Regions from separate parts of the Amycolatopsis sp. NPDC045836 genome, predicted to be linked through region 2. Evidence: riboswitches for the same ligand, from Rfam matches in the RefSeq annotation. Region 2 holds a riboswitch; the other holds the start of a gene.

Region 1 (5,195 bases), on a different contig from region 2:
GCCCTGCGCCAGGCGGTCGCCCCCACGAACGAGCCCGGCTTCCCCTTGGACACATGCTGGGCACGGTGCTCCCGGAGCACACTCGATGACGGGTTCCTGCCGAGGGGGCTGCGCATCCGTGGTGCCCGGAGGACACGCGTCACGAAACCCATAGCCGTATACCCGTCGGCAACGGGCGGGTGCAGCGCGGAAGACCGACTTTCGAGATTCTCGGGCAACTGCTGACAAAGGCCGGGAACTGTGGTCAGGTCGTCGCGGGAATTCTGGGGGGAACCTTGGTTCTTGCCGTGATTCCGAGTCCGGCGCAGGGGTTTGGCAACTCGGGCCGATACCTCTGCGGGCTTACGGCAGCTGCATCATCGCCGGCGTGCTCGTGGCCGTGTGGCTCACCCGGCGGCGGGTCCAGCGCGGTGGCGAACCCGGTGTGGTGGCCGACATCGCGGTGTGGGCGGTGCCGTTCGGCATCGTCGGCGGGCGGATCTACCACGTGCTCACCTCGTGGCAGCCGTACTTCGGGGAGGGCGGTGATCCGGTCCGCGCGCTGTACCTCTGGGAAGGCGGCACCGAGCACCTCGACCGGCTCTTCGACCGCTTCTACCGCGCGGACACCTCACGATCGCTGCCCGGCTCCGGGCTCGGCCTGGCCATCGTGGCCGGCATCGCCGAAGCCCACGGCGGAGCGGCGTTCGCCAGGAACCGAACCGGGGGCGGCGCGGCGATCGGCTTTTCCATCGGCACCAGCCGCGTCCTGCCCGGCCGGGACGCCGATCGCTGATCCGCGCGGCGAGCCCCGGTTTCGTCCCGAACAAGCCCGGTTTTCCCTTGCCGGTGCCGCGTCCGGCCCTTCCCTGGTCAGTCGGTGAAGCTGCCGGACAGGTTGGCGGTGTTGGTGCTGCCGGGTGACCCGCTGCCCCCGGTCTGCGTCAGCGGCTTCCCGTCGACCGTGGCCGTCGCGGCCAGGGTGCCGCCGCTGTGCCGCATGGTCAACGTGAATTCGTGGCGGCCGGTGCCGTAGGGGACCTCGACCGTCTTGCGCCAGGGCAGGGTGACCCCGTTCTCCTCGCTGACCTTCCCGTCGAAGGTGAAGGTGAGGGACAGGGTGGCGGTGCCGGTCACCTCCAGCTCCAGGAGGTGTTGCCGCGGCGCCGGGTCGGACGAGGTGGCCGCGGTAGTCGCCGGTGGTGGTGTGGAGGTGGCCGGCGGTGCCGGTTCCCCGCACGCGGCGAGCAGGCCCGCCACCAGCAGCACGACGACGGCTGTTCGGATCATGGCTCACAGTAGACACCACCCGGTGCGGGACCGGTCCCGGCCGTGAAACCAGCACATGGTGCTCCGGCAACGCCGTTGCGCTCGGGTCTACTTCGGACGGACCTGGCCGGCGCGATCCCGCGGCCTCGAAGTCCGGTACAGCACAACGACGAAAGCGGGCACGCCGATGATCGAGGTGACCACCCCGACCGGCACCTCACGCGGGTCCAGCGCGGTGCGCGCCAGCGTGTCCACCCAGACCAGGAACACCGCGCCCGCGACCGCCGTCACCGGCAGCAGGCGGCGGTGGCCCGGGCCGGTCAGCGCCCTGGCCGCGTGCGGCAGCACCAGCCCGACAAAACCGACCGCCCCGACCGCGCTGACCAGGGCGGCGGTCAGCAACGCGGTGGCGCACAGCAGCACGATCCGGGTGCGCGCCACCGAGACGCCCAGCGCGGCGGCGGTGTCCTGGCCGAGGGCGAACACGTCCAGCGCGCGGGCGTGCCCGAAGCACACCGCCAGCGCCACGGCCAGCACCACCGCCCCGACGCCGACCTCGGCCCAGGAGGCGCTGGCGAACGAGCCGAGCAGCCAGAACAGCACCCCGCGCGTGGTTTCCGGGTCGGCGCCGGTGAGCACGATGAACGAGGTGAGCGCGGAGAACAGCTGCATCGCGGCGACCCCGGACAGCACCACCCGGTCGGTGCTGCCGCCGAGCACCCCGCTGAGCAGCAGCACCAGCGCGAACGAGATGGCCGCCCCGATGAAGGCACCGGCGGACAGCGAGACCACGCCGCCGCCCACGCCGAGCACCACCACCAGCACCGCCCCGGTCGACGCGCCGGAGGACACGCCCAGCACGAACGGGTCCGCCAGCGGGTTGCGCAGCAGCGACTGCATCACCACCCCGCACACGGCGAGCCCGGCCCCGCAGACCGCGGCCAGCAGCGCCCGCGGCAGCCGCAGGTGCCACACGATGCCGTCCCGCAGCGGGCTGAGCACCGGCTCACCCAGGCCGAGGTGGGCGAGCACGGTCGAATACACCTCGCCGACGCCGATACCGGCCGGGCCGATGGTGATCGCCACCGCGATCGAGACCACCAGCACGCCGAGCCCCACGACGCAGAACCAGGCCACCTGCGACCCGGTGCGCGGCCGCCTCACCCCGCGAGCCCGAACTTCCGCAGCGCTTCGGCGACCTGCTCGGTGCCGTCCACGGTCCGCAGCGACGGGTTCATCGCCTGCCCGCTGAGCAGCACGTAGCGCTTGTTCTTCACCGCGTCGAGGTCCTTGGTGACCGGCTGGGATTCGAGGAAGGCGATCTTCGCCTCCCCGGTTTCCGCGGTCTGCGAGCGGCGGGTCAGGTCCCCGAGCACGATCACCTGCGGATTCCGGTCGGCGACGGTCTCCCAGTTGATCTGCGGCCACTCGTCGCGGGTGTCGTCGAAGACGTTGCGCGCGCCGAGCGTGGTGGTGATCACGCCGGGTGCCCCGCAGCACCCGGCCAGGTAGGGGGATTCGGCGTTGGCGAACCAGTACAGCAGGCTCACCCCGTCCGCCCGCATCGCCGCGCGTTCCATCCGCCCCGCCAGCTCGGTGACCAGCTGCTCCCCGCGTGCCTCCACCCCGAACAACGTGGCCAGCTGGCGGATCTCGGTGTAGACGACCTCCATGGTCAGCGGTTCGGTGCGGGCGCCGTCACCACCGGCGTTGTTGTCCTTGAGGCAGTCGGACGGTGAGACGTAGGCCGGCACGCCGAGCTGCTCGAACTGCTCGCGGGTGGCCACCCCGCCTTCACCGAGCGTGGAGACGAACGAGGCCGCCACGAAGTCCGGCTCGACCGCGAGCACGGCTTCGAAGGACGGGTTGTTCTCGGCCAGGCGCGGCACCTTGGCGTTGTCCGCGGCGAGCGCGGGCAGCACCGGGTCGGTCCAGGTGGCGGTGCCCGCCATCCGGTCGGCCAGGCCCAGCGAGAGCATGATCTCGGCGGTCCCCTGGTTCAACGCGACGGCGCGCTCGGGCGGTTTCGCCGCCGACACCCGGTGGCCGCAGTTCTCCACGGTCCGGGCGGCGGGGTCGGTGGCATTCCCGCCGGCGCAGCCCGGCAGGACCAGGGCGGCGGCGAGCAGCAGGTGGGCGGAGCGGATCTTCGGCACGGGAATCCCTGCGTCGAGGGGCTCGTCACGCGGAGCCCGAACGGTCGGTGGCCCCGGCCGCGCCGGGGTGCCGGCAGGTTTTCGGACTCGGGGTCGTCCGGGCGGAACGCCTTCCCGGACCGGGGTCCAGTGGCCGCTGTTCCGCTCGTCGCCGCTCACCGCTGCGCGTCAGCTCCGGATTCACACCGGATTCCCTCGCCTGGCGTCCGCAACCTATCACGCGGCCGGTCCTTGACCGCCGTGTCGGAAGTCGTGCAATCTTCACCGAAGATGTTCGTTGTTGTTGAATAGTGTGCAGGAGCTGCCGAAGATGACCGCTCTTCCGTTCAGATCCGCCTCCCGGGCGCTGACCGCCCTGTTCGCGTCCGGCGCACTGGTGCTCGGGGCCGTCACCCCCGCCTCCGCCGCGGTGCCCGACTACGGCACCGCCGAAGCGGGCAACCCGTTCGTCGACGGCTGGTACGCCGATCCGGACGTGGCCATCTACGGCAACACCTACTGGGTCTTCCCGACCACCTCCCGGCGCTACGCCGAGCAGACGCACCTCGACGCGTTCTCCTCGACGGACCTGGTGCACTGGACCAAGCACAGCAACGTGCTGACCACCGAGAACGTGTCGTGGGCGAAGTACGCGGTGTGGGCCCCGGCCCCGATCGAGCGCGACGGCAAGTACTTCCTCTACTTCGCGGCCAACGACATCCAGAGCGACGCCGAACACGGCGGCATCGGCGTGGCCGTGGCCGACCGCCCGGAGGGCCCGTACCGCGACGCGCTCGGCCACCCGCTGATCGACCGGTTCCACAACGGCGCGCAGCCCATCGACCAGGACGTCTTCATCGACGACGACGGGCAGGCGTACATGTACTACGGCGGCTGGGGGCACGCCAACGTGGTCAAGCTGAACGCCGACATGACCAGCCTCGGCACCTTCGAGGACGGCAGCACCTTCCGCGAGATCACCCCGACACCGGAGTACGTCGAGGGCTCGCAGATGTTCAAGCGCAACGGCAAGTACTACCTGATGTGGTCCGAAGGCGGCTGGACCGGGCCGAACTACTCGGTCTCCTACGCCATGGCCGATTCGCCGACCGGGCCGTTCACCAAGCTGGACCGGGTGCTCGCGCAGGACCCGGCGGTCGCCCGCGGCTCGGGGCACAACTCGGTGCTCAACGTGCCCGGCACCGACATCTGGTACATCGTCTACCACCGCCGCCCGCTCAGCGAGACCGACGGCAACCACCGGCAGCTGGCCTACGACCGGATGAACTTCAACCCCGACGGCACCATCGCGCGGATCACCATGAAGGTGCAGGACAACTTCGCCGACGGCAACACCTTCGGCTGGAAGACCCACGGCGGGCAGTGGGCGGTCCGGGCCGAGCAGCTGGCGGCGAGCCGCTCGGCGGGCGGGAAGGCGTTGCTGGACACCAACTTCGGCGATTTCACGCAGGACACCCGCGTGCGGCTGACCGCCAGCCGCGGCGATGCCGGTGTGGTGTTCCGGGTACGCGAAGCCGCCGTCGGCACGGACAGCTACCAGGGTTACTACGCCGGGATCAGCGCGTCGGGCCGGGTCGTGCTCGGGCGCGCCGACAACTCGTGGACGGAACTGGCGTCGGCTCCGCTGGCCGGGGCCATCGGGCGGAGCCACCACCTCCGGGTGACCGCGGTCGGCCCGGCCATCCGGGTGTACGTCGACGACCTGACCGCGCCGAAGCTCAGCGTCGCCGACGGCACCTTCCCCAGCGGCGCGAACGGCGTCCGGGTCTTCGAGGCGGCGGCTGCCTTCGA
Region 2 (5,195 bases):
ACCGCCGCGGCGGGGGCCGCTCCGGTTACGAGCGCAACCGGCCGGTGGCCTCGACCAGGTTGGCCAGGGTGGCCCGCACCTCCGGGTACCCGCGGGTCTTGAGCCCGCAGTCGGGGTTGACCCACAGCCTCTCGGCCGGGAACGCCGAGGTGGCGGTGCGCAGGTGGGCGACGATCTCCTCGACGGACGGCACGCGCGGCGAGTGGATGTCCCAGACACCGGGGCCCGCCTCGTTGGGATATCCGGCCCGGGCGAGGTCGGCGACGACGGCCATGTTCGACCGCGCCGCCTCCAGGCTGATCACGTCGGCGTCCATGTCGATGATGGCCTGCAGCACGTCACCGAACTCGGCGTAGCACATGTGCGTGTGGATCTGGGTGTCGTCCCGCACGCCCGAGGTCGCCAGGCGGAACGAGGCGACGGCCCACGCCAGGTACGCGGCGCGGTCGGCGTCGCGCAGCGGCAGGGTTTCCCGCAGCGCGGGCTCGTCGACCTGGATCACCGCGATCCCGGCCCGCTCCAGGTCGGCGACCTCGTCGCGCAGGGCCAGCGCCACCTGGCGGGCGGTGTCGGCTTCGGGCTGGTCGTCGCGGACGAACGACCAGGCGAGCATGGTCACCGGGCCGGTCAGCATGCCCTTGACCGGCCGTTCGGTCAGGCTCTGCGCGTAGGTGGCCCACTCGACGGTCATCGGCGCGGGACGGGCCACGTCACCGGCGATGATCGGCGGCCGGACGTAGCGGGTGCCGTAGGACTGGACCCAACCGTGCTGGGTGGCCAGGAAACCGGTGAGCTGCTCGCCGAAGTACTGGACCATGTCGTTGCGTTCCGGCTCCCCGTGCACCAGCACGTCCAGGCCCAGCTGCTCCTGCTCGGCGATGACCGAGCGGATTTCGGCCCGCATCGCTTCGGTGTAGGCGTTCCGGTCCAGCTCGCCGGTCCGCAGCGCCGCGCGGGCCCGGCGCAGTTCCGCGGTCTGCGGGAAGGAGCCGATCGTGGTGGTCGGCAGGCCGGGCAGCCGGAGGCGGTCCCGCTGGGCCCGGCGGCGCTCACCGTACGGGCTGGTGCGGCGGAGGTCGGCCTCGGCGATCGCGGCGACGCGCTCGCGGACGGCGGGCACCCGCACGATCGGCGAGGCCGCGCGGGCGGCCAGCCGCTCGGCGTTGGCCCGCAGCGCGTCGCCGACGGCGGCGTGGCCTTCGGTCAGGCCCCGGCGCAGCGTCACCAGTTCGTCGAGCTTCTGCCGCGCGAAGGAGAGCCAACCGGCGACCTCGGGATCCAGCCCGGTGTCGAGGCGGACGTCGAGCGGCACGTGCAGCAGCGAGCAGGACGCCGCCACGTCCACCGAACCGGCCAGCCCGAGCAGCGTGCCGAGGGTGGCCAGGGCGGCGCCCAGGTCGGCGGCCCAGACGTTGCGGCCGTTGACCACGCCGGCGACCAGCCGCTTGTCCTGGATGCCCGACGCGGTGGCCACGGCGTCGAGATCGGCCGCGGCGGCACCGGTGAAGTCGACGGCCAGCCCGTCGACCGGGGACGCCGCCAGCACGGGCAGCGCGTCACCGAGGCGGTCGAAGTACGAGGCGACCAGGATCTTCGGCCTGGCCGACTGGGCGGCCAGTGCCGCGTAGGTGTCCGCGACCCGGCCGAGCACCTCGGCGGGCTGGTCGGTCACCAGCGCGGGTTCGTCGAGCTGGACCCACTCGGCGCCCGCCTCGTGCAGCAGGCGCAGCAGTTCGGTGTACCGCGGTACCAGCTGGTCCAGCAGGTGCAGGGGCTGGAAGCCGCCGGTGGCGGTCGGGTCCTTGGCCAGCAGCAGGAAGCTGACCGGGCCGAGCACCACCGGCCGGGTCCGGCTGCCGTGCTCGAGCACCTCGGTGAACTCGGCGAGCGGCTTGCTCGCGTCCAGCGTGAACCGGGTGCCGGGGCCGAGTTCGGGCACGAGGTAGTGGTAGTTGGTGTCGAACCACTTCGTCATCTCCATCGGCGGCGCGTCCGCGGTGCCCCGCGCCATGGCGAAGTACCGGTCCAGCCGCCCGGCCTCGCTCGAGGCGTCCGGAACGGCGGCGAGGTGGCGTTCCGGGACGGCGCCGAACATCCACGCGGTGTCGAGCACGTGGTCGTAGAGGGAGAAGTGGTTGCTCGGGATCTCGTCGATCCCGGCGTCACGCAGTTCGGCCAGGTTCCGCAGGCGCAGTTCACGGGCGGTGCCGAGCAGCGAACCGGCGTCGGCGCGGCCGGCCCAGTAGGACTCGATCGCCTTCTTCAGCTGCCGGTCGGCGCCCTGGCGCGGGTAGCCGTACACGGTGGCGCGGCTGGGTTCCGGGGTCACGGGCTCTCTCCTTCGCGAGTCCCTGTGGACCTGGCGGGAGGAGCGCACGGCAGGTACCGGCCGACAGCCGGTACCCGGCGATGACCCGACCCACGAGGTCTCCACCAGCACCCCACGGTCGTGGGGCGCACAGCGGGCAGGTCTTCGGACTCGCGGGCACTTCCGGCGCGCACGCCGGGTTCCTACTGGCCGTCGCTTCCCAAGCCCGTGGGCTCAGTGCTGTCGTCTCCGCGGAGGCAGTGGAGACAGACGGCGGTCGTTCCCGCTCACCGCTGCGGGGCAGTTCCGGGTTTCCACCGGATTCCCTCTTGCCTCGAGCACCGCCGTGCTGCTCGCGGTGCTCGAACCAGCTGCGCCGCCACTCTAGCGCCCGCCCGGCCGTCAGGGGTAGGCGAGGAAACCGCGGCCGGTCTTGCGCCCGTAGTGCCCGGCCGAAACCAGGTCCGCCAGGTAACGGGCGGGCGGCGCGGCCTCGCCGGGGAACGCGTCGTGCAGGGCCTGCTGGATGGACAGGGACACGTCGAGCCCGATGAGGTCGAGCAGCGCGAGCGGGCCGAGTGGATAACCGCAGCCCTGCGCCATGGCGGTGTCGATGTCCGCGACGGAGACCGGGCGTTCGCGCAGCATTTCCGCGGCCCGGTTCAGGTACGGGAAGAGCAGCGCGTTGACGATGAACCCCGCGCGGTCGGTGCAGTCGACCGGGTGCTTGCCGAGTTCACCGGCCACGCGGCGCGCGGTGACCGCCACGTCGGCGGCGGTCAGCTCGGTGCGGACCACCTCGACCAGCTCCATCCGCGGCGCCGGGTTGAAGAAGTGCATGCCGATCACGTCCTGCGGCCGGGCGGTCGCGGCGGCGCAGCTGAGCACGGACATGCTGGAGGTGGTGGTGGCCAGCACCGCGCCGGGTTTGGCGACGCCGTCCAGTTCGGCGAAGACGCCGCGCTTGACGTCGAGGTCCTCCACCACCGCTTCGACGATCAGGTCGGCGTCGGCCAAGGCACCGAGGTCGCCGGAGGTGTCCAGCCAGGCGAGCACCCCGTCCACGTCGAGCGCCGGGTCACGCCGGGCGGCGCGGTCGAGTGAGCGTTCGATCGTCGCGCGGCTGTCCTTGCCGCGGACCTCCGACCGCGCGACGAGCGTGACCGGCAGCCCGGCCCGCGCGACCACCTCCGCGATGCCGGTGGCCATCGTGCCGGAGCCGACCACGCCGATCCGCCGCACCGGCCTGCCGCCGGTCGCCGGGGCGGGCACCGCGGCCGGGGCCCGTGAGCCGTAGAAGCCGGTACCGCACTTCACCCCGAGCTTGCCGTCGGCGACCATGCGCCGCAGTACCGGTGCCGGGGCGTAGGCGCGGTCGCCGGTGCGCTCGTGCAAGGCCGTCAGCGCGTCGTGCACGGTGTCGATGCCGAGCGCGTCCAGCCGCGCCAGCGGGCCGGGCATGCCGCAGCCGTGGATCATCGCGTGGTCGATGTCGTCGCGGGAGGCGTAGCCCTCGTCGAACATCCTCGCCGCGTCGTTGAGGTAGGCCAGCAGCAGGCCGCTCGCGATGAACCCGGGGTGGTCGCCGACATCGATCGGTTCCTTGCCGAGTTCACGCAGCAATCCGCCGACGGTGGTGAGCACGGCTTCGTCGGTGATCGCCGTGCGGACCAGTTCGACCGCCTCCGCCTCCGCCAGCGCTTCCGGATCGGGCAGGTTCAGGCCGACGGTGCGGGACATCCGCCCGCCGCGGGCGGCGATCTCGGTGACCGAAAGCCCGGTCGTGGTGGTGACGAACACGGTGCGGTCCGGGCAGCGGCGGTCCAGTGCGGCCAGTGCCGCGACCTTGGTCTCCAGGCGGTCCGGCAGGGCTTCGACCACCAGGTCGACGTCGTCGCACGAGTCCGTCACCTCGAGCCCACCGGCGGTGCACAGGCCGGCCAGCGCGGCACCCGCCGCCCCGGAGCCGATGATCCCGATCCTGCGCACCCGCTCGGACATCACCGAACCGCCCTCCACCTGGTTTGCCGGTGCGGTCCACGGTAGGAGTGGCGCGGGGAGGAAACCCCTAGGTTTCAGGCCGCGCAGGCGGCGCAGTAGTGCGGCCCGATCGCGCGGTCGTGCCCGCGCCAGCCGTCCTGGTGGGCCCGGCCCCACAGCAGCAGCCACGCCTCGTGGTGCGGCAGGCGTGGTTCGGCGTGCGGGCCGCTGGCCCCGCACCCATCGCAGATCAACCGCAGCGCGATGGTGCCGTCCACGGGCACCGCGGTCATCCGGGTAGCCCGCGCACGCTGATCACCCCAGCATCCTGCCGTGCGCGCGGCCGGTTCAACCTGACGATTGCCTGACGATCACCGGGTGCTGGGGTCGGGCACCTGGGTGACCGAGGGCGCGGGCTCCGGCACCCGGCTCACCGGCGGCAGCTTCTCGGGGTGGTCCTGGGTGCTCACCCCGCAGCCTGCGCAGCACACCAGCACGACCGCGGCGATCAGCTTCCTCATTCCGCCTCCGGCAGCTCGATGACGAACCGGGCACCGCCGCCCGGCCGGTCCGTCACCCGCACGGTGCCGCCGTGCCGGGCGATGTGGTCGGCCACGATGGCCAGCCCGAGACCGCTACCGGGCCCGGTGCCCTGCCCGCGGGCCTGACCACGGGTGAAGCGTTCGAAGATCCGCGACCGCAGCTCTGCCGGCACCCCGGGCCCGCGGTCGTCGACCTCCACCCGGACCCGGCCCTCCCGGGCGGTGACGGCGATGCGCACCACCCCACCGGCGTAGCGGTCGGCGTTGTCCAGCAGGTTGCCCACCACCCGGTCCAACCGGCGCCGATCGGCCAGCACCCGCGCGGGCACCTCCTCGGCCACCACGTCCGGCTGACCGCGATGGGC

What was found. Region 2 has a riboswitch for cobalamin ahead of metE (5-methyltetrahydropteroyltriglutamate--homocysteine S-methyltransferase). Riboswitches for the same ligand answer to the same signal wherever they lie in the genome.
Region 1: linked by a shared signal. The riboswitch ahead of AC07EG_RS22085 (ABC transporter substrate-binding protein) and the one ahead of metE (5-methyltetrahydropteroyltriglutamate--homocysteine S-methyltransferase) in region 2 are both predicted to bind cobalamin.

The regions. Positions count from the first base shown of each region.
Region 1 covers NZ_JBWKKF010000011.1:87,532-92,726, reverse strand. The annotation lists partial or broken gene AC07EG_RS22105 (prolipoprotein diacylglyceryl transferase family protein) at 276-562, shown strand; gene AC07EG_RS22100 (ATP-binding protein) at 542-775, shown strand; gene AC07EG_RS22095 (hypothetical protein) at 853-1,269, opposite strand; gene AC07EG_RS22090 (FecCD family ABC transporter permease) at 1,357-2,412, opposite strand; gene AC07EG_RS22085 (ABC transporter substrate-binding protein) at 2,409-3,404, opposite strand; cobalamin riboswitch at 3,480-3,600, opposite strand; gene AC07EG_RS22080 (glycoside hydrolase family 43 protein) at 3,715-5,195, shown strand, end outside.
Region 2 covers NZ_JBWKKF010000003.1:223,356-228,550, forward strand. The annotation lists gene metE (5-methyltetrahydropteroyltriglutamate--homocysteine S-methyltransferase) at 26-2,329, opposite strand; cobalamin riboswitch at 2,448-2,695, opposite strand; gene AC07EG_RS05930 (3-hydroxyacyl-CoA dehydrogenase family protein) at 2,711-4,309, opposite strand; gene AC07EG_RS05935 (hypothetical protein) at 4,384-4,581, opposite strand; gene AC07EG_RS05940 (hypothetical protein) at 4,660-4,809, opposite strand; gene AC07EG_RS05945 (HAMP domain-containing sensor histidine kinase) at 4,806-5,195, opposite strand, start outside.